Regions from separate parts of the Embleya sp. AB8 genome, predicted to be linked through region 2. Evidence: riboswitches for the same ligand, from Rfam matches in the RefSeq annotation. Region 2 holds a riboswitch; the other holds the start of a gene.
The links. A riboswitch is a leader RNA that binds a small molecule or an ion and turns the genes downstream of it on or off. The one in region 2 is predicted to bind glycine.
Positions count from the first base shown of each region.

Region 1: it holds a riboswitch for glycine, as region 2 does, so the genes downstream of both, gcvP (aminomethyl-transferring glycine dehydrogenase) here and gcvT (glycine cleavage system aminomethyltransferase GcvT) in region 2, are expected to answer to the same signal.

Region 1 is NZ_JBMHHY010000021.1:162,463-176,683, forward strand. It holds gene ABIA38_RS29645 (CDP-alcohol phosphatidyltransferase family protein) at 1-86, shown strand, start outside; gene ABIA38_RS29650 (sugar phosphate nucleotidyltransferase) at 198-2,693, shown strand; gene ABIA38_RS29655 (DUF881 domain-containing protein) at 2,840-3,874, shown strand; gene ABIA38_RS29660 (DUF1290 domain-containing protein) at 3,871-4,203, shown strand; gene ABIA38_RS29665 (DUF881 domain-containing protein) at 4,652-5,536, shown strand; gene gcvH (glycine cleavage system protein GcvH) at 5,621-6,007, shown strand; gene ABIA38_RS29675 (FHA domain-containing protein) at 6,381-6,899, shown strand; gene ABIA38_RS29680 (MerR family transcriptional regulator) at 6,896-7,645, shown strand; gene ABIA38_RS29685 (bifunctional nuclease family protein) at 7,748-8,221, shown strand; gene ABIA38_RS29690 (MerR family transcriptional regulator) at 9,567-10,055, shown strand; gene ABIA38_RS29695 (SanA/YdcF family protein) at 10,115-10,801, shown strand; gene ABIA38_RS29700 (DNA polymerase IV) at 10,842-12,203, shown strand; glycine riboswitch at 12,262-12,358, shown strand; gene gcvP (aminomethyl-transferring glycine dehydrogenase) at 12,558-14,221, shown strand, end outside.
Region 2 is NZ_JBMHHY010000029.1:25,811-40,031, reverse strand. It holds gene ABIA38_RS35210 (TetR/AcrR family transcriptional regulator) at 1-98, opposite strand, end outside; gene ABIA38_RS35205 (FAD-dependent oxidoreductase) at 243-1,838, shown strand; gene ABIA38_RS35200 (Fic family protein) at 1,999-3,135, opposite strand; gene ABIA38_RS35195 (hypothetical protein) at 3,423-3,590, opposite strand; gene ABIA38_RS35190 (Fic family protein) at 3,938-5,077, opposite strand; gene glyA (serine hydroxymethyltransferase) at 5,239-6,543, opposite strand; gene gcvH (glycine cleavage system protein GcvH) at 6,540-6,914, opposite strand; gene gcvT (glycine cleavage system aminomethyltransferase GcvT) at 7,026-8,126, opposite strand; glycine riboswitch at 8,417-8,540, opposite strand; glycine riboswitch at 8,541-8,634, opposite strand; gene ABIA38_RS35170 (AAA family ATPase) at 8,810-9,553, shown strand; gene ABIA38_RS35165 (enhanced serine sensitivity protein SseB) at 9,583-10,299, shown strand; gene ABIA38_RS35160 (enhanced serine sensitivity protein SseB C-terminal domain-containing protein) at 10,389-11,117, shown strand; gene ABIA38_RS35155 (ABC transporter permease) at 11,631-12,626, shown strand; gene ABIA38_RS35150 (ABC transporter substrate-binding protein) at 12,697-14,221, shown strand, end outside.

The DNA.
Region 1 (14,221 bases), on a different contig from region 2:
ACTGGTGGGCAGGAGTCCTCTACGCAGCCCAGGCCAAGCGCCTCGTGGCCGCGGACAAGGCGGATCGCGCGGCGAGCGCCGGGTAGCGCGGGAGAGCCCGGTGGCGCGGCGATCACCACGTACTCAAGGCACGCCACCCGGCCCCGGCAATTCAGCCGTGCGCGCGGGTGGTGTGACGCGATAGGAGGACGAGACCGATGAAGGCCGTCGTCATGGCCGGAGGCGAGGGCACCCGCCTGCGCCCGATGACCTCCAGCATGCCCAAACCGCTTCTGCCGGTGGTCAACCGGCCGATCATGGAGCACGTACTGCGGCTCCTCAAGCGCCACGGGCTTTCCGAGACCGTCGTCACCGTCCAGTTCCTCGCCTCGCTGGTACGCAACTACTTCGGCGACGGCGAAGAGCTCGGGATGACCCTCACCTACGCGAACGAGGAGACCCCGCTCGGCACCGCGGGCAGCGTCAAGAACGCCGAGGAAGCGCTCAAGGACGACACGTTCCTGGTCATCTCCGGCGACGCGCTCACCGACTTCGACCTCACCGCCCTGGTGGACTACCACCGGGCCAAGGGCGCGCTGGTCACCGTGTGTCTGACCCGGGTGCCCGACCCACTCGAGTTCGGCATCACCATCATCGACGACGAGGGTCGGGTCGACCGGTTCCTGGAGAAGCCGACCTGGGGTCAGGTCTTCTCGGACACCGTCAACACCGGGATCTACGTGATGGAACCCGAGGTCTTCGACTACGTCGCGGCCGGCGTCTCGGTGGACTGGTCGGCGGACGTGTTCCCCAAGCTGCTCAAGGAGGGCAAGCCGATCTACGGCTACGTCGCCGAGGGCTACTGGGAGGACGTGGGCACCCACGAGAGCTACCTCAAGGCCCAGGCCGACGTGCTCACCGGCAAGGTCGACGTGGACATCGACGGCTTCGAACTCTCCCCGGGCGTATGGGTGGCCGAGGGCGCCGAGGTGGACCGCGAGGCGATCCTGAAGGGGCCGCTCTACATCGGCGACTACGCCAAGGTCGAGGGCGGCGTGGAAATCCGCGAGCACACCGTGCTCGGCTCCAACGTGGTGGTCAAGCGCGGCGCCTTCCTGCACAAGGCGGTGGTGCACGACAACGTCTACATCGGCCCGCAGACGAACCTGCGTGGTTGCGTGATCGGCAAGAACACCGACGTGATGCGCGCCGCCCGGATCGAGGAGGGGGCGGTGATCGGCGACGAGTGCCTGATCGAGGAGGAGTCCCTGGTCGCCGGGGGCGTGCGGATCTACCCGTTCAAGACCATCGAGGCCGGCGCCGTGGTCAACACCTCGGTGATCTGGGAGTCGCGCGGCCAGAAGTACCTGTTCGGCCCGCGCGGGGTCTCCGGCATCCTCAACGTGGAGATCACCCCGGAGCTGGCGGTCCGGCTCGCCGGCGCCTACGCCACCACGCTCAAGAAGGGCGCCACCGTCACCACCGCGCGCGACCACTCGCGCGGTGCCCGGGCGCTCAAGCGCGCGGTCATCTCCGCGCTCCAGGCCAGCGCGATCAACGTGCGCGACCTGGAGAACGTGCCGATGCCGGTGGCCCGCCAGGAGACCGCGCGCGGCTCGGCCGGCGGGATCATGATCCGGACCACCCCCGGGGTGCCGGACTCGGTGGACATCATGTTCTTCGACGAGCGCGGCGCCGACCTCTCGCAGGCCGCGCAGCGCAAGCTGGACCGGGTCTTCTCGCGCCAGGAGTATCGCCGTGCGTTCCCCGGCGAGATCGGCGAACTGACCTTCCCGGCACGGCCGTTCGACAGCTACTCGGGGTCGCTGCTGAAGGCGTTGGACATCACCGGGGTGCCCGAGTCCGGGCTCAAGGTGGTCGTCGACGCTGCGCACGGCAACGCCGCCCTGCTGCTGCCCAGCATCCTGGGCCGGCTGGGCATCGACGCGCTCACCGTCAACTCCGGCCTCGACGACGCCCGGCCCACCGAGACCGCCGCCGAGCGGCACGAGGGGCTGCTGCGGCTCGGCGAGATCGTGGCCTCCTCCAGGGCCGCGTTCGGCGTGCGGTTCGACCCGGTCGGCGAGCGCATGTCGCTGGTGGACGAGCGCGGCCGACTGATCGACGACCATCGCGCGCTGCTCGTCCTGCTCGACTGCGTGGCGGCCGAGCGCGGCGGCGGCAAGATCGCGCTCCCGGTGACCACGACCCGGATCGCCGAGCAGGTGGCCGCCTATCACGGGGTCCAGGTGCAGTGGACCACCACGTCGCCGGACGATCTGGCGCGAGTCGCCCAGTCCGACGACACGATCTTCGGCGGCGACGGGCGCGGCGGGTTCGTCATCCCCGAGTTCAGTACCGTCTTCGACGGCACCGCCGCGTTCGTCCGGCTGATCGGCCTGGTCGCCCGAACCCAGCTGACGCTGAGCCAGATCGACGCCCGGATCCCGCGCGCGCACGTGCGCCGCCGGGACGTGGCGACGCCGTGGGCGGCCAAGGGCATGGTGATGCGCCGCGTGGTGGAGGCGGCGAGCGACCGCGAGATCGACACCACCGACGGGGTGCGCGTGGTGGAGACCGACGGCCGTTGGGCACTGGTGCTGCCGGACCCGGCCGAGGCGGTCACCCACGTGTGGGCCGAGGGCCCCGACGACGCGGCGGCGGACGAACTCCTCGACGAATGGAGCCGAGTCGTCGAGCACGCCGGTGACTGACGCCCCGTCGGGGGCGCCGAGGACAGCGGCGCCGGCAGGCGTCTTGTAGGGTCTTCCCCGGCCGTGGATCGTGTCCACGATCCGCGGCCGGATCCCGGATCGGACCCTGCATCGAGCACTCCGTCGGTCATGGAACGATGGGGCGCATGTCATCGCGGGAGACACCAGGAACGAGTCGCTATCGGCGACCCGACGCCTCGATGTCGCTGCTCGTGGACATGATGACGAACAGCCTGGACGCGGGCTACGCGGAGGCCACCGCACGACGCGCGGTGCGCGGCGACACCGGGATGAACAAGGGCCCCGCGGCGCGCGTGCTGGCCGTGGTGGGCGTCGCGCTGATCGCGATGATCTTGCTGGTCGCCGCGATGAAGGTGCACGCCGCCGCGCCGCAGGCCGAGCGCGAGCGCCATCAGCTGGTGGACCGGATCCACACCGACGAGGCCGAGGTGGACGCCCTCCAGAGCACGGTCGAGCGGCTGCGCGACGAGGTGGACGCGATCCAGGAGGTCTCGCTGCCCAAGGGCGCCAAGGACCGGGTCGAACTGCTCGCGCTGCTCACCGGATCCGAACCGGTCGAGGGCCCGGGCCTGAAGGTGATCGCGGACGACGCCAAGGGCTCGGACAACACCAATGGCAGCGGCGATCCGCGCCAGGCCGAGGCGGCGGCGAACGGCCGGATCATGGACCGCGACCTGCAGCGCCTGGTCAACGGCCTGTGGAAGGCCGGCGCCGAGGCGATCTCGATCAACAACCAGCGGCTGACCGCGCTGTCCGCGATCCGCGCCGCCGGGGCCTCGATCCTGGTCGACAACCGGCCGCTCGCGCCGCCCTACACGGTCCTGGCGATCGGCGACGCGAAGCCGATGCAGGTCGAGTTCATGGTCGGCGCGGACGGGCGTTACTGGCGCGGCCTGGAGGAGAACTACGGGATCCGGGTCAACCTGAGCGCGCAGAAGAAGCTGAAGTTGCCCGCGGCGCTGGGTACTTCGCTGCGCTACGCGCAGGTCCCCGGCAGTGCGCCGCCGACTGCTTCGGGCAAGCCGACCACCGGCAGCCCCACCCCCGGCACGCCGCCCGCGACGCCCTCGGGCCGGAGCGGGCAGCCGAGCGGTTCGGCCCAGCCGACCGCCGCATCGACAGCGTCGCAGAAGCCGACCGAACGAAAGGGTAAACAGTGATCGCGGTCCTCGGCCTGGTCCTCGGGGTCGTGGTCGGGTATATCGCCCGACCCGTGATCCCGCACGAGCTGGAGCCGTACCTGCCCATCGCGGTCGTGGCCGCGCTGGACGCGGTGTTCGGCGGACTGCGCGCGCTGCTCGACGGCATCTTCGACGACAAGGTCTTCGTGGTCTCGTTCCTGTCGAACGTGGTCGTCGCGGCCCTGATCGTCTTCCTCGGCGACAAGCTGGGCGTCGGCGCCCAGTTGTCCACCGGCGTGGTGGTCGTGCTCGGCATCCGGATCTTCTCCAACGCGGCGGCCATCCGGCGGCACGTCTTCCGGGCCTGACGGGGAGTCACACATGGCCGACGAAACGGACGAGACCCGCGGGCGGCATGCCCGGCACGACGAGGATCCGCGCGATCTGGGCATCCCGCGCGCCGCCGAGCCCGAGTCCCGACCCGAGCCCGAGGAGCCGGCGGCGCCCGAGGCGGCGGCGACCCCGGAGCCCGAACCGGAACCGGACGCGCCGACCTCCGCCCGCAAGCCCACGATCGAGACGCGGCGCCCGGTCGACCTCTACCACGAGGGCCGGCACATCCGGGAGCGGATCCGCGAGCAGGCCGCCGAGGTGACCTCGGAGATCGCGCCGATCACCGCGCCGGTGCGCGAATCGGCGCACGAGGCACGATCCGCGCCCCCGGCGCGGCAGCCACCGCCGGGGCGCGAGCCGGGCGGGCGGCCCACGCCGGGCGCCGGGCCCGCGCCCAGGCCCCTGGTCGAGGCCCGCGCCGGGATCGAGCCCCCGCACGCCGGGGCGCACCCGGCGCGCGACACGCCCGGACCGGAAACGGATTCGGCCGCACCCGAGCAGCCGCACACCGGCGAGCCGCCCGCCGCCGAACGGCACACCGGCGAGCCGCACGTCGCCGAGCCGGTCGACGATCAACCCGGCCGCCGCCGACTGCTCGACGCGTTCTGGCCACCACGGGTGAGTCGGGCCCAACTCGTGGGCGCCGTCCTGTTGTTCGCGCTCGGCGCGGGGCTGGCCATCCAGGTCCGATCGAATACCGAGTCCGATCCGCTGCGCGGCGCGCGACAGGAGGACCTGGTCCGGGTGCTCGACGAACTCAACTCGCGGACAAGGCGGTTGGAGGACGAGAAGCACCGCCTGGAGAACAGCCGCACCCAGCTGCAGAGCAGCAACGACCGGGTCCAGGAGGCCCGGCAGCAGAACGCCGCCAAGGCGGACGCGCTGGGCGTGCTCGCGGGCACCGTCAAGGCCACCGGGCCCGGCATCACGCTGACCATCACCGACCCGCAGCGCACGGTCAACGGCGACGTGCTGCTCGACACGCTCCAGGAACTGCGCGCCGCGGGCGCCGAGGTGATCCAGATCAACGACGTACGCGTGGTGGCCGGCACCTGGTTCAACGGCACGCCGCCCGGCGACATCATGATCGACGGCACCAAGGTGCTGCCGCCGTACGTGTTCAAGGTGATCGGCAACCCGCAGGATCTCCAGCCCGCGCTGAACATCCCCGGGGGCGTGGTGAAGACCCTGGAGAAGAAGCAGGCGGGGGCCATCGTCACCCCCTCGCAGGAGGTGCTGATCGACGCCTTGCGGCCTGCGAACAAGCCTGGTTACGCTCGCTCGGCACCGGGCGCCGGTAACGGGTGAGCACACCTGACAGAATCAGTCCGCCGGTCGCCGTCGGTGCGTCACCCATCAGGCAACATCAGGCAAGAAGGGCAGGCTGTCCGCATGTACCCCGCAGATCTCGCGTACACGACGGAGCACGAATGGGTGCGCGTCATGGAAGAGATCTCCGGCACGGTGCGGATCGGCATCACCGAATTCGCGCAGGACGCGCTCGGTGACATCGTCTACGTCACGCTGCCGCCGGTCGGCACCCGCGTCGTGGCCGGCGAGCCCTGCGGCGAACTGGAATCGACCAAGAGTGTCAGCGACCTCTTCGCGCCGTTCGACGGCGTCGTGACCACCGTCAACGACGTCCTCGACGGTGCACCGGAGTTGGTCAACTCCGATCCCTACGGCGACGGTTGGATGTTCGAGGTACGCCTCGACGACCCCGCCGCACCGGCCGCGCTCTTGGACGCGGTCGCCTATCAGAACAGCCTGGGCTCCTGACGGCCCGGCGAAGCGGTAGGCAGTCCATCACCACGACCCACTCCTCCTGCCCCACGGGCGGGCCAGGTTCTCTCGGGGAGGTTCGCCCGTGAAGTTGTTCGCGAAATTGTTCGGTCGTTCCCGTCGCTCCGGCGACGCGCCGGCTGCCGATGCGGGGAGGTCCGGCAATCCGCCGGCCGCTCCGCCGACGATGCCCCCGGGCACCCCGTTCGGGGCGTCCGCGGGTTCACCTCCCGCGCCCGCGCCGCGGCTCGGCGACGCCGACTCGACTGCCGGGCATGTCGCTGTTGACCAGGAACACACGGCGCGCATAAGTTTCGGACAACTCTCGACCGAAGGTCGAGGTTCGACCGGAACCGGTCAGGAGGCCGACGTGCTGGTGTGCAGCGCCTGCGGGCATCACAACCCGCCCGGCGGCCGGTTCTGTTCCAACTGCGGCGCGCGCCTGGGCGCGGGCGCCGAGCGGGCCTCCGAGCAGACCTCGACCATCTCGATCAGCGGCATCGAGGCGCTGGACGCGGAACCCGCGCCCCGCGAGATCCTCACCCCCGAGGCGCAGGCCGCGGTGGACGCGCTGCCCCCGGGCACCGCACTGCTCGTGGTTCGGCGCGGGCCCAACTCGGGCAGCCGCTTCCTGCTCGACTCGGACCGCACCACGGCCGGTCGCCATCCGCAGAGCGACATCTTCCTCGACGACGTGACGGTCTCCAGGAAGCACGCCGAGTTCCGGCGCACGACCGGCGGCTTCGCGGTCGCCGACGTGGGCAGCCTGAACGGCACCTACGTGGGCCGCGAACGGATCGACGAGGTGCCGCTGGCGCCCGGGGACGAGGTACAGATCGGCAAGTATCGGCTGGTCTTCTTCCCCAGCCGGCAAGGACAGATCGGGTGAGTCCGGCGGCGGCCGGCACGGTCTCCATGAGCATCGGCGGGGTGTTGACCCTGCTGCGTCCCGAGTTCCCGGACATCAGCATCTCCAAGATCCGGTTCCTCGAGGCGGAAGGGCTCATCGAGCCGCAGCGGAGCCCGTCGGGCTACCGCAAGTTCGGCCCCGCCGACATCGAACGGCTGCGCTACGTACTGCGGGTGCAGCGCGATCGGTATCTGCCGCTTCGGGTGATCAAGGATCAGCTCGAGGCGATGGATCGAGGGCTCGAACCGGCCGGCCCGACCCCGGCCGAAGCCGAGCACTGCGAGGACCCGGACGGCGATCCGGGATCGGCCGGTCGGGACGGCGCCACGGTGCTGCTCGACCGGCCCGGCCTGATCGCCGCGGCCGGCATCCAGGACGCGGATCTGGCCCGGCTGGAGGAGTTCGGCCTGATCCAGCCGCACCGCCCGCGGCCGGGCGAGCCGGCCGCCGAGGCGGTGGTCTACGACGGCGACGCGCTGGTGGTGGCCCGGTTGGTGGCCGCCCTGGGTCGCTACGGCGTGGAGCCGCGCCACCTGCGCCAGACCAAGGCCGCCGCGGACCGCGAGGCGGCCCTGGTCGAACAGATCGTCGCGCCGCTGCTGCACCGCAGGGGCGCCCGGGCGAAGGCCGGTGCCGAGGAGACCGTGCGCGACCTGCTCGCGCTCACCTCGCGGCTGCACACGGTGCTGGTCACCACGGCGCTCGCGCCGCGGCTCGGCCGCTGATCGGGCACGCGCCGGCGGCCCGCGAAGAAAAAACGACGAATCCCCGACCTATTCGGCCCCCGGGGATCGGTGACCGACAGTCGGGCGCGCTAGTGTGGCGATGTGAACGAGCTAGAGGTTGTGGGCGTCCGGGTGGAGATGCCCTCTAACCAGCCGATCGTGCTCCTGCGGGAGACGGGGGGCGATCGTTATCTCCCCATCTGGATCGGTCCGGTAGAGGCGACGGCCATCGCGTTCGCCCAACAGGGCGTGGTACCCGCGCGTCCTCTGACGCACGATCTCTTCCGGGACGTGCTGGAGGCGTTGGGGCAGGAATTGACCCAGATCCGGATCACCGACCTGCGCGAGGGCGTGTTCTACGCCGAGCTGGTCTTCTCCGGCGGCGTGGAGGTCAGCGCGCGCCCGTCGGACGCGATCGCGCTCGCGCTGCGCACGGGGACGTCGATCGTCGGGAGCGACGCGGTCCTGGACGAGGCCGGCATCGTGATCCCCAACGAGCAGGAGGACGAGATCGAGAAGTTCAGGGAGTTCCTGAACGACATCTCGCCCGAGGATTTCGGCACCACGAGCCAATAGACCGACCCGTCTCGGCCCGGCGCACCCCGAAGCCGTCGACCAAGCGCTCGCCGCTCAGGCGGCGGGCCCAGGTCGGCGGCTTCGTACATCCGCCCGTTGGCGGCCCGTGTGACGATTCGGCACCCGCCGCCCGTTGGCGGCCCGTGAGTCGATTCGGCCCCCGCCGCCCGTTGGCGGCCCGTGTGACGACTCGGCACCCGCGCCCGGGACGCTCCGCCTCCGGGCGTTGGCCCGGTCCGTCCTTGGCGCCGGCGTTTGGTCCCGGCCCAGTCTCGGCTCGACCTCCACGCGGGTGTTCGGTCCCGGCCCCGGTCCGGCTCCCGCTCGGGTGTTCGGTCGGGCTCCCGCTCCGGCCCCGTTCCGGCGTTCCGTCCCGCGCGGGCGTTCGGTCCCGGCCCGGGCCCCCGCTCCGGCGTTCGACCCGGGCCTGGCCCCGGCCCCCTGCTCGGGTGTTCGGCCCGCCCCCGCCCCGCCTCCGCTCCTCCCCGGCTCCGGCGTTCGTCCCGGTCCGGCCACCGCTCGCGCGTTCGCCCGCGGCGTGGCCTTGGCCCGGCCCCGGCCCGGTATCCCGCCCCGGGCACCCGCCCCGGCCCTCGGCCCCGCCCTCGCCCTCGGCCCCGCCCTCGGCCCCGGCCCCGGCCTCGGCCCCGGCCCCGGCCTCGGCCCCGCCCTCGCCCTCGGCCCCGCCCTCGGCCCCGGCCCCGGCCTCGGCCCCGGCCCCGGCCTCGGCCCCGGCCCCGCCCTCGGCCCCGCCCTCGGCCCCGGCCTCGGCATCCGGCCCGGTCCTGGTGTCCGCCTTTGGGGTTCGGCTGCGGGTTCGTTGGGGATGGGTTGCCTTCCGGCCGGGGGCGTTCGGGGTGGCTCGGCCGCTGGCCGACGGTCGTTTGCTCGGCAGGCGGTTCGGGTGCGCCGAGGGTGGTTGTTCGGGGTCGGTCGGGTCTTTGGGTGCCCGATCAGAGGTGGTCTGGGTCGGTCTGTTTCGATCAGTGGCGAAGCGGCCAGACTTACCCGTGTCCGGCAGGTTCAAACCACTCGTGCGAGCAGCGTCACTCGGCGTGCCGAACGGCCCGGTCGTTGACGCGCTGTTGGTGACTGCCTACCGTCGAAATCGACAGTTCCGGGATGACCCCTGCGCGTTGCACCTCGCCGCCTGCGGCCCGGGACTGAAAGAGACTCTCCGCGCCGTACTCGGGCGCGGGGAGACGAAAGGGAGGTCGGCGTGAGCAGCACCGGCGACATCACGGCGGCGGAACGCGCCCGCACGGCACGTCCTCTGCCCGCGACCGACCCCGGTACGGGCCCGCGTCGGCAGGACGTCACGCCCCCCGGCACCCCGTCGGAGGACATCGGCTACCGCGGCCCCACCGCCTGCGCGGCGGCCGGCATCACCTATCGCCAACTCGACTACTGGGCCCGCACCGGCCTGGTCGAGCCGACCGTGCGCCCGGCCCACGGCTCGGGCACACAACGGCTGTACGGCTTCCGCGACATCCTGGTGCTGAAGATCGTCAAGCGGCTCCTGGACACCGGCGTCTCGCTGCAGAACATCCGGATCGCGGTGGCCCACCTGCGCGGTCGCGGCATCGGCGACCTGGCCGGGATGACCCTGATGAGCGACGGGGCCAGCGTCTACGAGTGCACCTCCTACGACGAGGTGATCGACCTGGTCCAGGGCGGTCAGGGGGTCTTCGGGATCGCCGTGGGGGCGGTCTGGCGCGAGGTCGAGGGCTCGCTGGCACAACTCCAGGGCGAGCACACCGGCGCCGGCGAGGCGATCGTTCAGGTTCATCCGGGCGATGAATTGGCCCGCCGCCGGCGCGACAAGGCGGTCTGACCGCCCGCCCGGCCCGCCCGGGAACGGGTGGGAACCGGGCCCTCGGGCAGAACGTCCCCATGGACGTGATCCTTCGACGGCCGACCCTGCCCCGTTCCCGGCGGGCCCAGCGGCGCGGCTACCAGGCCGCCGTCCTGCTCACCGTGGCCGGCCTGGCCCCGATCACGTGGCTGCACCTCTACGTCGGGAACCGGGTCCGCTCGGTCGCCGACGTGCCGCCCCGGGACGTGACGATGGTGCTCGGCGCCGGCGTACACGGCGACCGTCCCTCGGACCTGCTGGCCCGCCGGCTCGACATCGCGCTGGACCTGTACCGCGGCCACAAGACCCGGGTGATCCTGGTCAGCGGGGACGGCGGCGGCAACCGCTACGACGAGACCCGGGTGATGCGGCGCTACCTCGCCGACCGGGGAATCCCGCCGCACCGGATCGTCACCGACGAATCGGGATTCTCCACCTGGGAGTCCTGCATACGCGCGAAGCGGGTCTACGGCGTCGACCGGATGATCGTGGTCACGCAGAGCTTCCACCTGCGCCGTGCGCTCGGCCTGTGCAGGGCCGCCGGGATAGACGCGTACGGCGTCGCCGACCAGTCCCTGACGTGGGGCCACCTCGGTCCCACCCTGTACGGCACCGGGCGCGAGGTGCTCGCCGCGGTCAAGGCGACCGGGACGATCGTGCTCAAGCCGGATCCGCGCGCGAGCGATCCGGAAAGCGACGAGATCCGACGCGCCCTGAGCGAGTGAACGCCGACGATGTCGGACCCGTACGTCATCATTGCCCGGTGTGAGACAGGCACCGGGCATCCTTCATCTCGACATGGACGCGTTCTACGCGTCGGTCGAGCAGGTGGCCAAGCCCAGCCTGGCCGGCAAGGCGGTGATCGTCGGCGGCATCGGTGCCCGCGGCGTGGTGGCCACCGCCTCCTATGAGGCCCGGGTCTTCGGCGTCCGCTCCGCGATGTCCATCGGTGAGGCCCGCCGACGCTGCCCCAACGCCGCCTACCTGAGCCCGCGTTTCGCGCTCTACCGGCAGGTCAGCGACACCGTGATGGAGCTGCTGCACCGGCTGTCCCCGCTGGTCGAACCGCTCAGCCTGGACGAGGCGTTCATCGATCTCGAGGCCGGCCCGCACGGCGGCGGGTTGGACACCGCGCGGGTCACCGAGATCGCCGTCCGGCTGCGCGCCGACATCCATGCCGCCACCGGCCTGACCTGCTCGGTCGGCGCGGCCACCTCCAAGCTCCTGGCCAAGATCGCCTCCGAGGCGGACAAGCCCGACGGGCTGTGCGTGGTGACCCCCGGGGCGGAGCGGGCGATGCTCGACCCGCTCCCGGTGCGCGCGCTGCCCGGGGTGGGCCCGGCCACCGGCGACGTGCTGCGCCGGGCCGGCCTGGACACCGTCGCCGACCTGGCCGCCGTGGACGAGAGCGAACTGGTGCGACTGCTCGGCAAGGCACACGGGCACGGCCTGCACGTGCTGGCGGCCGGGCTCGACGCGCGCCCGGTGGTGGCCGACCGGGACGCGAAGTCGGTGTCGGTGGAGGACACCTTCGCCACCGACCTGGTCGATCGCGAACGAATCACCCGCGAGTTGGACCGGCTCACGATCCGGTGCGTGGAGCGGCTGCGCGCCGCCGGGCGCTCCGGGCGCACGATCGTGCTCAAGCTGCGCCGCTACGACTTCAGCACGCTGACCCGCTCGGAGACGCTGCGCGGGCCCACCGACGACCCGACCGTGGTGCGCGAGACGATCCGCCGGCTGGCCGCGCAGGTGGACGTCACCGGCGGGGTGCGGCTGCTCGGGGTGGGGGTGAGCGGGCTGGCCGACTTCGCCCAGCAGGACCTGTTCGGCGGTGTGGGGGAGGGGCTCGAGGAGTCGATCGAGGAGGCCGCCGAGCCGGCCGAGGAGCAGGCCGCCGAGGCCGCCCCGGACCGGATCTCCTGGTCGCCCGGGCAGGACGTGGTGCACGCGCAGTTCGGGCCCGGCTGGGTGCAGGGCAGCGGGCTCGGGCGGGTCACCGTGCGGTTCGAGGTCCCCGGCGGCCCGCGCGGCCGGGTGCGCACGTTCGCGATCGACGACCCCGCGCTGCGCCCCGGCGAACCGATTCCGTTGCCGGCGCTGAACGACGGCGCACCGCCACGATGATCCGCGCCCGGTGCGCGGGCCTGGACGGATGCTGCGCTGCTACCGTTGAACCGCCCATTACGTTCGCGCGGGAGAGCCCCCGTGTCGTGCACACGAGGCGCCGAAGGAGCAACTCCTCCCCGGAATCTCTCAGGCACCCGTACCGCGTGGTCGTGGGCACTCTGGAAAGCAGGATCCGCGCATGGCTCGCCGAGTCGGGGTGGATGCTCGCCGACGGTGCAAATCGCGCTCGCGGGACCGGTGGGACCGGTGCCACGGGCGCGGTGAAGCTCTCAGGCAAAGATGACAGAGGGGGAGGCCGGTGGACGCGCGACCCGCGTGTCCGTCCAGGAGCGATCCAGGAGGCCTTTCGCGATGACCCCGCGCACCCCCGCCCCCACGCGTGCTCATGCCGTACTCCCCTCCGGGCCCGGCTCGTTGACCGGTCTGGAGGCCGCGTCGCCGTTCACCGGCCGGCATATCGGTCCGGACACCGACGAGGAGGCGAAGATGCTCGCCGCGATCGGCTACGGATCCCTGGACGAGCTGACCGACGCGGCGGTGCCGGCCGCGATCCGGGCGCTCGAGGGCTTCGAACTGCCCGCCGCGCGCAGCGAGGCCGAGGTGCTCGCCGAACTGCGTGAACTCGCCGCCCGGAACAGCGTGCTGACCTCGATGATCGGGCTCGGCTACCACGGCACCTTCACCCCGCCGGTGATCACCCGCAACGTGTTGGAGAACCCCGCCTGGTACACGGCCTATACGCCCTACCAGCCGGAGATCTCGCAGGGCCGCCTGGAGGCGCTGCTCAACTTCCAGACCGTGGTCACCGACCTGACCGGCCTCGATGTGGCCGGCGCCTCGCTCCTGGACGAGGCGACCGCCGCCGCCGAGGCGATGACCCTGGCCCGCCGGGCCGGGCGGGCCAAGAGCGACGTCTTCGTCGTGGACGCGGCCACCCTGCCGCAGACCATCGCGGTGGTCCGCACCCGCGCGGCGGCCCTCGGCATCGAGGTCGTGGTCGCCGACACCGCCGAGGGGCTGCCCGAGGGCGGCTGCTTCGGCGTGCTGCTGCAATACCCGGGCGCCGACGGGCGGGTTCGCGACCTCACCCCCGTGATCGAGACCGCACACGCGCAGGGTGCGCTGGTCGCGGTCGCCGCCGACCTGCTCGCGCTCACCGTGCTGCGCGCGCCGGGCGCGATGGGCGCCGACATCGCGGTGGGCACCAGCCAGCGGTTCGGCGTGCCGATGGCCTTCGGCGGCCCGCACGCCGGCTACCTCGCCGTACGCGACAAGCTCACCCGCAGCATGCCCGGTCGCCTGGTCGGGGTCTCCGTGGACGCCGACGGCGCACCCGCCTACCGGCTCGCGCTGCAGACCCGCGAACAGCACATCCGCCGGGAGAAGGCGACCAGCAACATCTGCACCGCGCAGGTGCTGCTCGCCGTGATGGCCGGGATGTACGCGGTCTACCACGGCCCGGACGGGCTCACCGCGATCGCGCGGCGCACCCACCGCTACGCCGCGGTGCTCGCCGCCGGGCTGCGCGCGGGCGGCGTCGAGGTCGTGCCCGGCGACTTCTTCGACACGCTCACCGTGCGGGTGCCGGGTCGGGCCGAGCAGGTGCTCGCCGCGGCCCGCGCGGCCGGGATCAACCTGCGCCCGGTGGACGCCGACCACGTCGGCATCACCTGCGACGAGACCACCACGCGGGCCCATCTGGACGCGGTCTGGGGCGCGTTCGGGGTGACCGGCGACGTGGCCGCGGTGGACGCCGAGACCGCCGACGCGCTGCCCGCGGGGCTGCTGCGGGACACCGAGTTCCTGACCCACCCGGTCTTCCACACGCACCGCTCCGAGACCGACATGCTGCGCTACCTCAAGCGGCTCGCGGACAAGGACTACGCGCTCGACCGGGGGATGATCCCGCTCGGCTCGTGCACGATGAAGCTCAACGCCACGGTCGAGATGGAGCCGATCACCTGGCCCGAGTTCGCCAACCTGCACCCGTTCGCGCCGGTGGACCAGGCGGCGGG
Region 2 (14,221 bases):
TGCGCGAACACCGTCACCTTCGAGACCCCGACCGCAGCCGCGACCTGGGCGATCGTGACCTCGTCGAAGCCCTGCTCCAGGAACAGCTCCGTGGCCACCTCCGCGATCCGCGCGCGCGTCTTCGCACCACCTCGGTCTCCTCGGTTCGGCACGGCCCACCTCTCTCGTGTTACGTTTACCCGGTAAGGCTTATCCGGTAAGCCTACCGGGTTAACCAATGGATCCAGTGTAAGGGGTGCACCATGCAGCGGACCGATGTGATCGTCGTCGGAGCCGGACCCACCGGGCTTCTCCTCGCCGGCGAACTGGCACTCCAGGGTGTGCGGGTCACCGTGCTCGAACGGCTCCGGGAGCCGGACTCGACCATCAAGGCCGGTTCGATCAACGTGGCCAGTGCCGAAATCCTCGACCGGCGCGGCCTGCTGCCGGCCGCGGAGCAGATCCAGCACCGCCGCATGACCGCCGCCGGGAAGTTCACCGCCGGCGGCGGTACGGCCGTCACCCGCGGAGTCGTCGGCGGGTTCGCGCAGACGTCCCCGCGTTTCCCGGTGATGGGCCACTTCGCGGGGATCATGTTCCGCAACGACCTGGTCGACCAGGAGGATCCGGTACTGGCCTCCCACACCGCGGTGGCGGGCGGAGTCGCGGTACCCCAGTACGACCTGGAACTACTGCTCGCCGACCACTGCGCGCGGCTCGGCGTCGACATCCGCCGCGGCGTCACGGTCAATGGCGTACGCGGCACCGGCGCCGACCTCCACGCGGACGCCGAAGTCGTGGTCGAGACCGACGCGGGTGAGCTGACCGCCGGCTGGGTCGTGGCTGCCGACGGCGGACGCAGCCCCATCCGCAAGCAACTCGGCGTCGACTTCGTCGGCACCGACCCCGAACTGGTCGGCTACCAGGCCATCGCCGACTTCGACGACACCACCGGCCTGCGCCACGGCTGGAACTGGACGCCCCGCGGCGTCTACGCCTACGGCCCCGTCCCCGGCCGGATCCTCGTCGCCCGCTTCGGCCCCCGCCCCGAGGATCGCGACGCTCCCGTCACCCTCGCCGAACTACAGGAGGCGGTACGCGACGTCACCCAAACGCAGGTGACCCTCAGCGCGATACACGGCCGGGCGACGCGCTGGTCGGACAACGCCCGCCGGGTCGAGCGCTACCGCCACGGCCGGGTGCTCTTCGCCGGCGATGCCGCCCACGTGCACTCGCCGTTCAGCGCGCAGGGCCTCAACCTCGGCTTCGGGGACGCCGTGAACCTCGGCTGGAAGCTCGCCGCGACCGTCCACGGCTGGGCGCCGGCCGGACTGCTGGACACCTATGACGAGGAGCGCGCCCCGATCGCCGACTGGGTCCTCGACTGGACGCGCGCCCAGGTCGCCCTCATGCGCGGGGACGAACGCACCGAGCAGCTGCGCAAGGTCGTCGGCGACGAGTTGTTCACCGTGCCGGGCGCGACGAACCGGATGCTCGCCCTGTCCCAGGGCATCATGCAGCGCTACGACGTCGCGGACGATGCCATCCCACCCGTCGGAACCATCACCGGCGATATCGCCCTGTCGTCCGGCCGCCGACTCGCCGACTTCGCCCACGACGGCCGCTTCGTCCTGGTCGACCGCACACCCGACGGCCGATTCGCCGACGCGGTGCGGCATCTCGACGAACGCATCGCCCACGCCGCCGACCCCACCACGGACCCGCACCTGCCGAGCCTGCTCATACGCCCCGACGGCATCATCATCTGGGCCGCGGACCAGGACGCCGCCTCCACCGCCGCCGACGACGCCACGAAGCAACTCCACACAGCCACCCAGCGCTGGCTCGGCACACCCTGACACCGACCCGAAGCGCACGACACCGGGCACGCACCGGCCGTCGGCGGCCGGAGCCGGCGCCGAGGCTCCGGCCGCCGACTGCGCCGAGCACACCGCCCGCATTTACGTGATGGCCGGAACCGCGCCCGCCGCAACATGATTCGCGACGCGCGCCCGGACGTCAGCGGCGGTAGGGGTCGTCGTAGGCGGGCATCGCCCTGGTGACGTTCTCGAGGATCGGGGCCATGCGGTGTGCTGCGGTGTAGTGCCTGGCTCGGGCGTTGCCGTGAGGTTCGAGCCAGCCCTGGGTGACGAGTTCGCGGAGGTCTCGGACGGCGGATTGCTCGCTGATGTCGGCGTCGTGTTGGTACACCGGGCGGCGGACCTTGGTGCCGAACGCCGCAGGCATCAGGGCGAACGCGACGCGTTCGTCCAGGCCCGTGCGCTCGGCGTGTTCGGTGAGCTCGCGCCAGATGCGGGCGTACAGGTCCACGCGTCGGCCGGCCATCTGGGCCTGGCGGTGGTGCGCGCCCAGGCAGAACCGGATCCAGGCGTGCGCGTCGCGGGTGGGGTCCCAGGAGGGGCCGCCGACCTCCTGGAGGACGCCGTAGTAGGCGTAGGTGTTCTGGCCGTAGCCCAGCCACTCCTCGATGGACGAGAACTCGGCGGGCATCAGCGCTTCACGCGAGAAGACCAACGTGGACAGCGCACGCGACATTCGGCCGTTGCCGTCCGGCCACGGGTGGATGCTCACCAGGTTCAAGTGCGCCATGGAGGCCCGTACGTGCACGGGGGCGTCGAGGTCGCCGTCGTTGAGCCACGCCACCAATTCCCCCATGAGTGCGGGGACTTGGGCGGGCTCGGGTGCGGTGTAGGCGGCGACGGTGGGGTCCTCCGGGGAGGTCACGTAGACCGGGCCCTTGCGCCACCGGCCCGGCCGCTTGGTCACGTGGTGGCCCTGCATCATGAAGTGCAGGCCGTTCAGGAGCCCGGTGTCGTAGCGGAAGTCGTCGCCCGCGTCGGAGAGGCCGTGGATGTAGGTCGTCGCGCGCTGATACCCCTCGACTTCCACGCGTGTCTCCTCGGACGCATGGAGGGGTTCGGCTCCCGAGAGAAGAGCCTCCACGTCGTCCACGGACGCCGCGTATCCCTCGATCGTGTTCGAGCCGGCGATCGCGCGGGCGGTCAGGTTACGACGCAGTTGCCCGGACCAGCGCAACTCCGGACGAAGCATGTGGAGCAGTCGCGTGCGCATCTCCTCGATCTCGTGGAGGGCACGCGCGTCGCGATCGTCCAGGCTGGGCACATCGAAGAGCATGACTCGATGACGCCATCATCCAGACATTCTTGCAAGCGCCATTGCCGGCCGATTGCCTATGAACTTCACAGCGCGAATGGCCATAGGTACAACCAGGAAGTCTCGAAACTGATTACGTCACCGACCCGCAGCTCATCACGTCGAGTCACTTCGAAACTGAGAATACCCAGTCCCAATCTCATCGTTACCCAGGGAAGCGAGTCACGGCCCACGCTGTCGAGGGCTCCTGAAACGACCAGCACGCCATCCGGGCGATACACGAAGCCTGTGGGCCCTCCCACAGGGGGTCAACGCCAATCAATTAGGTCATCAGAGACCTCCAGCTCGACATCGTAATGAGCGTCCACAACGGGGGTGGATTCACCGCACCAGACCCCGACTCCCTCGCCCACCGAGGATGTGAAGGCCACCAATTCGGGGTCGATTCCATGCCTTTGAACAACCTTGATCTGCATGACCTACTTCTTTGCGTAAGGCATATGGACGACTGCATTACTGGCAATCCACGTATTGCTTGAGGCTGCAATGTTGGTGTTCTTGGTCGGGGTCGGGGTCGGGGTCGGGCCTCGCGGTGACGCGGCCGCCGATGCCGGTGACGGGTGGGTGGTGATGCCGGCAGTGTCGGCCCAGGCTTTCTCCAGGCGGCGCCTGGCGTCGTAGGCGAAGCACTGGATGTCGGTGGTGTTGTTGTCGCGATTGGTGCTGATCGACGTTGTCGTGTGACCTCGATCGAGCAGCGGTCCGCCGCCTGTTCGGCATGGCGGGACATCGGGTCGAGGGCGGGCCGGGGGCCGGCCGTTTGTCAGTCGGGGTAGGGCTCGCGGTAGAGGTCCGCGTGTACCTCGTTGTGGATCTCGTTGCGGGCCCGGCGTACTTCCGGGCCGGCCAGGTAGTGCTGGGTCCGTGCGTGTCCGATCGACTCGATCAGGTCCAGGCGGCGGAGGGTGCGCAGGTCGCCCAACGCCTGATCCCTGGTCAGGCCCTCCTCGGTCTGGTAGGTCGTGCGGCGCAGGGTGCCGTTGGTTGCGGCGTACAGGGCGGAGACGGTGCGTTCGTCGAGGCCTTCCCGGCGTGCGAGGGCTTCGAGGCGGAACCACAGGCGGGCGGCGGTTTCGAAGCGGCGTTGTACCTCCTGGGCCTGGAGGTGGTGGGCGGTGAGGCAGAACCTGATCCACGAGTGCGCGTCGCGGTCGGGTTGCCAGGTTCCGGCCTGGACGGAGCGCAGCGCGGCGTAGTACTCGCGGGTGTTGAAGTCGTCGGCGCCGAGCCACTCCTCGATGCTGGAGAACTCCGGGGCGAGGACGCCGTCCCGGGCCAGGACGAGGGTGTGCACGGCCCGGGACATGCGTCCGTTGCCGTCGCGCCAGGGGTGGATGGAGACCAGGTTGAGGTGGGCCATCGAGGCCCGGACCAGAGCGGGGACGTCCGGCTCGTCGTTGCCCACCCGCGCCAGGAACTCGTCCATCAGGTCCGGGACTTCGTCCGGGTCGGGGGCCGTGTAGACCGGCGGGCGGTTGGGTCCGCCGGAGACCCACACGCCGCCGGTGCGGTACTCGCCGGGCCGGGTCTCGTCGTCGGTCCTGGTCATCATGAAGTGCAGGGCGGAGAGGAGCGTGTGATCCCACGAGAAGAGCCGGAAGCCCGACGCTCGTTGGATATAGGTGAGCGCGTCGCGATATCCGGTGACCGCGCCCCGGGTCGCATCGTCCGTCTCGGCCGAGATCTCCCCGCCCGCCACCAACGTCTCGGCATCCTGGGCGGTGATCGTGTAGCCCTCGATATGCGTGGACCCACGCACCGCCGCAGCGGTGAGCGACCGCCGCAACTGCCCCTCCCAGCGCCGCGGTTCGGCCAGGCGGTGCCGGAATTCGGTACGGAACGCCTCGATCTCGCGGATCACCCGCAGGTCGTCGGGGGTCAGGGGCGGGGTCGCGTACAACATCCTCCGATACTACGACACACGTAGGGTCGGTGTGGCGTCGTTTCGGCCCGGCCCTGCGGCATTGCGGAGCAGCCCCACCCCGCAACGCCGCAGGGCCGGCGGGGGGTGGCCCCGACGGCCCTGCGGTTGTCGTTGGTGGTGCGGTGAACCCGACCGATCGATCAGAGGTTCGGGTACAGCGGGTGCTTCTCGGCCAGCGCCGTCACCCGCGCCGCCAGGGTCGCCTTGCAGGTGTCGTCGAAGCCGGGGAGGAGGGCTTCCGCGATGATGTCGGCCACCTCCTTGAAGTCCGCCTCGTCGAAGCCCCGCGTGGCCAACGCCGGCGTGCCGATGCGCAGGCCGCTGGTGACCATGGCCGGCCTCGGGTCGAACGGCACCGCGTTGCGGTTGACCGTGATGCCGATCTCGTGGAGGCGGTCCTCGCCCTCCTGGCCGTTGAGTTCCGAGTCGCGCAGGTCGACCAGGACCAGGTGGACGTCGGTGCCGCCGGTGAGCACGGTGATGCCCGCGTCGGTGACGTCCTTGCGGGTGAGCCGCTCGGCGAGGATGGCCGAGCCGGCCAGGGTGCGTCGCTGGCGGTCCTTGAAGTCGTCGGAGGCGGCGATCTTGAAGGCCACCGCCTTGCCCGCGATCACGTGCTCCAGGGGGCCGCCCTGCTGGCCCGGGAAGACCGCCGAGTTGATCTTCTTGGCGTACTCCGCCCGGGAGAGGATCACCCCGCCGCGCGGGCCGCCCAGGGTCTTGTGGGTCGTGGTGGTGACCACGTCCGCGTACGGCACCGGGCTCGGGTGCAGGCCCGCCGCGACCAGGCCCGCGAAGTGCGCCATGTCGACCATCAGGTACGCGCCGACCTCGTCGGCGATCCGGCGGAACTCGGCGAAGTCGAGCTGCCGCGGGTAGGCCGACCAGCCCGCGATGATCATCTTCGGCCGGTGCTCCTTGGCCAGGCGCTCGACCTCCTCCATGTCGACCCGGTGGGTCTTCTCGTCCACGTGGTAGGCGACCACGTGGTAGAGCTTGCCGGAGAAGTTGATCTTCATGCCGTGGGTGAGGTGGCCGCCGTGGGCCAGGTCCAGGCCGAGGATCGTGTCGCCGGGGGAGAGCAGTGCGACCATCGCGGCGGCGTTGGCGGACGCGCCCGAGTGCGGCTGTACGTTCGCCGCCTCGGCGCCGAACAGCTCCTTGACCCGGTCGATGGCGAGCTGCTCGACCACGTCGACGTGCTCGCAGCCGCCGTAGTAGCGCCGGCCGGGGTAGCCCTCGGCGTACTTGTTGGTCAGCACGGATCCCTGCGCCTCGAGCACCGCCACGGGGGCGAAGTTCTCGGAGGCGATCATCTCCAGGGTGTTCTGCTGGCGGTGCAGCTCGTCGGTGACGGCGGCGGCGACCTGCGGGTCCACCTCGCCCAGCGGACGGTCCAGGATCGTCACGGTTGTCAGCTCCTCGATCGGGTCGATCTCGATCATTCGCCGCAGAACGCGGCGTATTCGTCGGCCGACAGCAGGCCCTCGGCCTCGCCGTCGATGCGCACCTTGAACAGCCAGCCCTCGCCGAAGGGGTCGGAGTTCACCAGGGCCGGGTCCTCGGCGACGGCGTCGTTGATCTCGACCACCTCGCCGGAGACCGGCGAGTAGAGGTCGCTGACCGACTTGGTGGACTCCAGTTCGCCACACGGCTCGTCGGCGACGACCACCCGGCCGACCTCCGGAAGCTCGACGAACACCACGTCACCGAGCGCGTCGGCGGCGTGCTTGGTGATGCCGACGACGGCGGGGGAGGCCGCCTCGTCGAGCCACTCGTGTTCCTTGCTGTAGCGCAGGTGCTGGGGTGCTTGCACGGGTCCATTCTCCATTCGAATGCGGGTGGTCTGTTGCTCAGGTTGATTTGTAGCTGTTTGTACTGATAGGCGAGACGAGTAAGTGAGACGAGTAAGTGAGACGAACCCGGCTCAGCCGCGCTTGTAGAACGGCAGTGCGACCACCTCGGCCGGTTCGAGCTTGCCTCGGATGTTCACCGCCACGCGCGTGCCCGGCTCGGCCCGCTCCGACGTCACGTACGCCATTGCGATCGGCACGCCGAGCGTCGGCGAAGGTGCCCCGGAGGTGACCTCGCCCAGCGCCTCGCCGGTCTCCGCGTCCACCACCGGGTAGCCCGCGCGCGGCACCCGCTTGCCCGGCGAGGTGAGCCCGACCAGGGTCCGACGCACGTCCGCCGAAGCGGCCGCCAGCGCGTCGCGCCCGACGAAGTCCGCCGGCTTGTCCAGGCGTACGACCCGGCCCAGATTGGCCTCGTACGGCGTGGTGTCCCGGGTCAGTTCGTGGCCGTACAGCGGCATGCCCGCCTCCAGGCGCAGCGTGTCCCGGCAGGACAGGCCCGCCGGCACCAGGCCGTGCGGCTTGCCCGCGGCGAGCAGCGCCTCCCACAGCGCGACCGCGTCGCCCGGCGCGGCGAACAGCTCGAAGCCGTCCTCGCCGGTGTAGCCGGTACGCGCGAGCAGCACCGGTACGCCGGCCACCTCGGTACGCAGGATCGCGTAGTACTTGAGCGCGGGCAGATCGGCGTCGGTCAACGAGCCGACGATCTCGGTCGACGCGGGACCCTGGACCGCGAGCAGCGTGTACTCCTCGGACGCGTCGCGCACGCTCGCCTCGAAGCCCTGCGCGCGGTACTTCAGGCTGCCCGCGACCACGTCGGCATTGGACGCGTTGGCCACCACCACGAAGTGCTCGTCGCCCAGCCGGTACACGATCAGGTCGTCGACGATGCCGCCCTCTTCGGTGCAGATCATCGTGTACCGGGCACGATCCACACCGATCTTCGACACGAAGCCGACCAGCGCGTGGTCGAGTGCGCGCGCCGCCTCCGGGCCGGTGACCTCGATCTCGCCCATGTGGGTGAGGTCGAACAGGCCGGCCGTGGTGCGCACCGCGTTGTGCTCGTCGCGCTCGCTGCCGTAGCGCAGCGGCATCCGCCAGCCGGCGAAGTCGGTCATCGTGGCCCCGAGCGCGTCGTGTACGGCGTCGAGCGGGGTCCGGCGGTCGGTGGTCATGCGAAGACTCCTTCGAGGGGTCGCCGGCGCGAACACCCGGCGGGCGCGGGCCGGTCGGGGGCGCACTCGATCGGCGCGGCGCAGGGGTCGGCGATCGGCGCCGGACGGCGCGGCGCGTGCCGCGGCGAAGACGAGGACCGCGACGAGTGCGAGTACTGCAACGAGTACGAGTACTGCGGCGAAGACGAGGACCGCGACGAGTGCGAGTACTGCGACGAATACGAGGACAAAGGGGGCTCCCTGCCATGGCTTTCGGCCCTTTTCGACCGGTATCGGTCGAAAAGTGGGTGCCCTCCCCTTCTGTCATCGGAACCTGAGAGCTTCACCGCCTGCGACCCGAAACAAAGAAGAGGAAGCAGGCGATTTGCACCGTGGGTGAGCCGCACCGACGGTGCGACTGCTTTCCAGAAGTGCCTGACCCATGCGGTATCGGTGCCTGAGAGATTCCGGGGAGGAGTTGCTCCTTCGGCGCCTCGCTCGCTGACGAGGACTCTTCCGCGTGGGGTCGACGGCCGTTATGAGGTTGTGCCCGGCATGCTAGCGCGTGCCGTCAATCCCCCGCCGGGTCCGGTGGGATCCTCGCGATGCCCGCTCGCGCCGGCTCGCGACCGCTCGTGCGCCCGGTGCGGCAGCATGCGCACGGCACGTGGGTGCGGCGCGCATTCGGTACAGGGGGAGGATTCGTGGGGACGGACTCGGCGGGGGCGCATACCGGCGCCGCGACGGGCGGCGTGCTGGTGCCCCGGTCCGTGCACGATCTCCGGGCGGAGCGACCCGGGCCGGCGACATCGGGCGAAGTTCCGGCGGCCACCGCAGTGGTCGACGTGCTGGCCTATCCCGCCGCCTGCGTGCTCGTGGTCACCGGTCTCCCGGGCGCGGGCAAGAGCACGCTGCTGGCCCGCACCATCGCCCCCGGGCCGCGGGTCGCCGTACTGGACGCGGACGTGGTTCGGGCCCGCTGGGCGGGACGGGCCGGCCGGCTTCCGTACCGGGTCTATCGGCCGCTGGTCCGCCTGTCGCACTACGGCGAGGTGGCCCGGGCGCTGCGCGGCGCCGGCGCGGTGGTCGTGCACGACAGCGGGCGCAATCCGATCCTGCGTCGGGTACTGGTACGCGCGGCCCGCCGGCGCGGCGGTTCGGCGCACGCCCTGCTCCTGGATGTGCCGGCCCATCAGGCACTTTCCGGCCAACACGAACGCGGGCGCGGGGTGTCCACGTCGGTGTTCGCCCGGCACCACCGCGAATGGCGCGAACTGCTCGCCCGACTGTCTCCGTGGTTGGCCGCCGGACCCCCGCTCGCGGCGGCCCCCGACGGCTTCGGCTCATGCGTGCTGCTGGACCGAACCGCCGCGCGGCATCTCAGGCAAATCGTTTTCGCAGATCCCGTCCCAGCGCAGTCCCGACGGCGGCCGGCGGGCAGGTCGTAAACTGCGGCGGACACCAGAGGAGCACCACCATGCCGTTTCCGGCCAATCCCGTGGAGAGCGCGCTCGTCGCGGCGATGCACGATCCGTCCAGGGCCGAAGCCCTGTTCGAGGCGCTGGCCGAGGCGGACGTGTGGGTGCCACTGCCCGAGGGCGGCGGCCCCGCCGACACCGAACTGACGCTGCCGACCACCGAGATCGGCGGCCGGCCGTACGTACCGGTGTTCTCCTCCGAGGAGCAGTTCCGCCGGCTGGCCGGACCGATGGGGTGCACGGTCGCGCCGATGCGCGAGTTTGCGCGCGGGTTGCCGGCGCACGTGGGGATCGCGGTCAATCCGGGCGGCGAGGTGGGCATCCCGATCCCGCCGCAGGGCGTCCTGGAACTGGCCCGGCTGCCCGGGGTGGGGGCGCGTGGCGCGCGGGTACGGCTGTACGAGCCGGACGAGGAGCCGATGGACTTCCTGATCGCCGCGGCCGCCGAGTTCACCCACGTACCCGTCGTGCTCAGCGCCCGGCGCGGCCTCGGGGTGATCGAGTCCGATCCGCCGTGCCTGTTCATCGGCGTCGAGTTGGACCGCTGGCAGGAGGAGGACCGGCTGGCCGCGGTCGGCGCCCTGGAGCGCGCGCTGGGCCGGGCCAGGTCGCCGTGGCCGGTGAACGTGGTGCTTCTCGACGTGGCGCAGGATCCTGTGGGGGACTGGATGCTGGAGCGGGCCGAGCCGTTCTATCTGCGAGCCGACCAGCGCTGAGCACACGCGCGGCGCGACGTCGGTACGGGTGGCGGGTGGCGGGTAGTGAGTGGCGGGCGGCAGGCAGCGGGTTCGGGGAGGACGTCGTCGTGAACCAGGTCGAGCAGGCGTTGGGCCAGGTGGCGCCCGGGCGCTACGACGCCTACGAGCGGATGCTCCAGGCGCTCGCCGGGGCGCACGTGTGGATGCTCCTGTGGCAGGGGCAACCGGGCAGTCCCGACGCACAGTACGGGAACATGGACGTGGCCGGGTGGCGCTACGCCCCGGCGTTCACGTCCGAGGAGCAACTGCGGGCCAGCGGCTGGGATCGTTCGTTCGAGATCTGTCCGGTCATCGACATCGCCGGCTCGCTCTACCCCGACCGCTGGGGCCTGTGGCTGAATCCGCACGCCCAGGGCGGCGGCGTCGGGGTGCCCTACCTCGACCTGCGCCGGATCGTCGGCGGCCTGGACCGACTGATGGCCGGCCCCCTCGAAGTCGGCGAACCAACCTTGTGGGACCCGGCGTTCCACACCATGCTGGGCGCCGAGCTGTTCCGGACGCAGGTGGTCCGCGCCGCGCACCGGGCCTGGGTGCGACCCACCGTCGGACCCGAACGGCTGGTCATCGGGCTGCGCCTGACGGACAATCAGCCGGCCACGATGCAGCGGATGCGCGACGCGATGGCCCGCGCATCGGCCGCCGCGCCACCCGGCCTGACTCTGTCCTCGGTGGCCCTGGACGACCCCTTCGACCCGGTCGCCGGGTATCTCCGAGACCACACAAGGCCGTTCGTCGGCCTGGACCTCCTCGGTCAACCCCCACTCCCGCCGCACTGACCCGCGCCACCGCGCCGAACGCGGTGACCAACTCCCCGACGCACGTGGCGAATCCGCCCAGGCCCACCCGTGCCCGCGCAGTGACCCGCACCACGTCACCCGTGGCCATCCGCGCACCACGCCACCAACACCAACCCAGGCCACCAACACCAACCCGCGCCACCAACACCAACCCACGCCACCAACACCAACCCGCGCCGTCTCGGCCCGAGCGCCCCGCCCGGCGCCAACCGCCACATCAGACACTGATGCCCCCAAAAAACTGACGTCACGTCATCAACCGCTGCCTTGTTGTGATTTCGTGACCGATCTACGCGGATCATCCGGTGAATCGGGTCCGCCTAATCACGGTTCAATAAAGGTATTCGCCGACCCCTGTTGGTGACCCCCGTCACGGAGGAGTCTCACCCGGACGACAGATCCCGAAGATCATCGGGATCGCAATGCCGGGTATGGCGACGGGATCGGCGATCCCGAGCCGCCGTCGCATCCGTGAGCGGGGAGGGTCGATCCATGACGGCACCGATCGAGACCACCGGTGTGGCCCGAGAGGCGCACCCCGAAGCGAGCGCCGAGGCCAACGGCGCGCGCATCGAGGGTCGTTCGCTCGGCCAGATCGCGTGGGCCCGATTCCGTCGCGACAAGGTCGCGATGGCCGGTGGCGTGGTGATCATCTTCATGGTGCTCGTGGCGATCTTCGCGCCACTGATCACCGACCTGATCGGCGGCGGACCCACCGAGTACCACGACGACCTGCTCGACCCGGTGCTCAATACCCCCACCGGCAGCTTCGGCGGGGCGAGTTGGGACCATCCGTTGGGTCTGGAGCCGGTCAACGGGCGCGACGTGTTCTCGCGCATCTGTTACGGCGCCCGGATCTCGATGCTCGTGGCCTTCCTCGCCACGCTGCTCTCGGTGGTGATCGGCGTCGTACTGGGCACCATGGCGGGCTACTTCGGCGGTTGGGTCGACGGCCTGATCAGCCGCGCGATGGACGTCTTCCTGGCCTTCCCGCTGCTCCTGTTCGCGATCGCGATCGGCAGCAGCCTCCAGGGCGAGGCGTTCGGCCTGAAGGGCGACACGCTCCGGGTGACCGTGCTGGTCTTCGTGATCGGCTTCTTCAGTTGGCCGTACATCGCCCGCATCGTCCGCGGCCAGACCCTGTCGCTGCGCGAACGCGAGTTCGTCGAGGCGGCGCGCAGCCTGGGGGCCACCGACCGGCACATCATCTTCAAAGAGCTGATGCCGAACCTGGTCGGCCCGATCCTGGTCTACTCCACGCTGCTGATCCCCACCAACATCCTGTTCGAGGCCGCCCTTTCTTTCCTCGGGGTCGGCGTCCAGGAACCCACCGCCTCGTGGGGCGGCATGCTCTCGCGCGCCGTCCCGCACTACGAGGACGCGCCGATGTTCATGGTCGTCCCCGGCGTCACGATCTTCATCACCGTGCTCGCGTTCAACCTGCTGGGCGACGGGCTCCGAGACGCCCTCGACCCGCGCAGCCACTGAGCCACACCGTTCCATCCCCGGTTCCATCCCGCTCTATCCCGCAAGTCCCCACGAGGAGGCACGACCAGCGATGAAACACCCGGTAACTCGCAGGCGCAGGGCCCAAGCGCTGATCGGCATGGTGGCGGTCACCGCGATGGCCGCCACCGCGTGCGGCGGTGGTGGCGGTGGCGGGACGAAGAAGTACACCCCGAGCAACAAGGCCATCAACGAGATCGTCAACCCGTCCACCAAAAAGGGCGGCACGGTCAAGCTGGTCAGCTCGGACAAGTTCGACTCGCTCGACCCGGGCGACATGTACTACGCGTCCGCGTGGAACTTCTCCCGGCTGATGGCCCGTCCGCTGCTGACCTTCAAGCCGGCGCCGGGCAACGCGAGCTACGAGTTCCAGCCGGACCTGGCCACCGACGTCGGCAAGACCGAGGACGGCGGCAAGACCTGGACGTACCACCTGCGCAAGGGCGTCAAGTACGAGGACGGCACCGAGGTCAAGGCCTCCGACGTCAAGTACGCGGTGGAGCGGACCTTCGACAAGGAGATCCTGCCCAACGGCCCGGGGTACTTCGCCCAGTACCTGGACCCGGACGGCACCTACAAGGGCCCGTACAAGGACAGCGCGCCGGACAAGCTGGGCCTGAACGCGATCGAGACGCCGGACGACTACACGATCGTCTTCAAGATGAAGGAACCGTTCGCGGACTTCAACTACCTCGCCGCGCTCCCGCAGACCGCGCCGGTCCCGCCCGCCAAGGACACCGGCAAGGAGTACGTCAAGCACCCGATCGCGACCGGCTCGTACATGGTCGACGGCAGCTACGAGCCCGGCAAGGCCGTCAACCTGATCCGCAACCCGCACTGGGACCCGAGCACCGACCCGCTGCGCAAGGCGCTGCCGGACCGGATCGAGCTCCTGGAGAAGCAGGACGCGAACGACGTCGACAACCGGCTCTTCGCGGGCACCGCGCAGCTCGACGTGGTCGGCACCGGCGTGCAGTCCCCGGCGCAGAACAAGATCCTGACCGACCAGAAGCTGGCCGGGAACGCGGACGACGCGGTCTCCGGCGCGCTGGCCTACCTGGCGATCAGCTCGAAGACTCCGCCGTTCGACAACGTGCACTGCCGGCGCGCCGTGCAGTACGCGGTCAACAAGTCGCAGCTGCAGCGCGCGCAGGGTGGCGAGATCGGCTCGGACATCGCCACCAACCTGATGCCGCCGACGCTGACCGGTTCCAAGGTCGCCGACATGTACCCCAACGGTGCCAAGAACACCGGTGACGTCGCCAAGGCCAAGGACGAGCTCAAGCAGTGCGGCAAGGCGGACGGCTTCTCCACCGTGCTGACCGCGCGTTCCAACCGGCCCAAGGAGGTCGCGGGCGCCACGTCGGTGCAGAACGCGCTCGAAAAGGTCGGCATCAAGATCGAGATCCGCCAGTACCCCTCGGGCGACTACTTCTCCCAGTTCGCCGGTGTCCCCAAGTGGGTCGCGGACAACAAGGTCGGCATCATGTTCATGCAGTGGGGTCCCGACTTCCCCACCCAGTTCGGCTTCTTCCAGCAGATCGTGGACGGCCGGGCGATCAAGCCCGCCGGTGGCA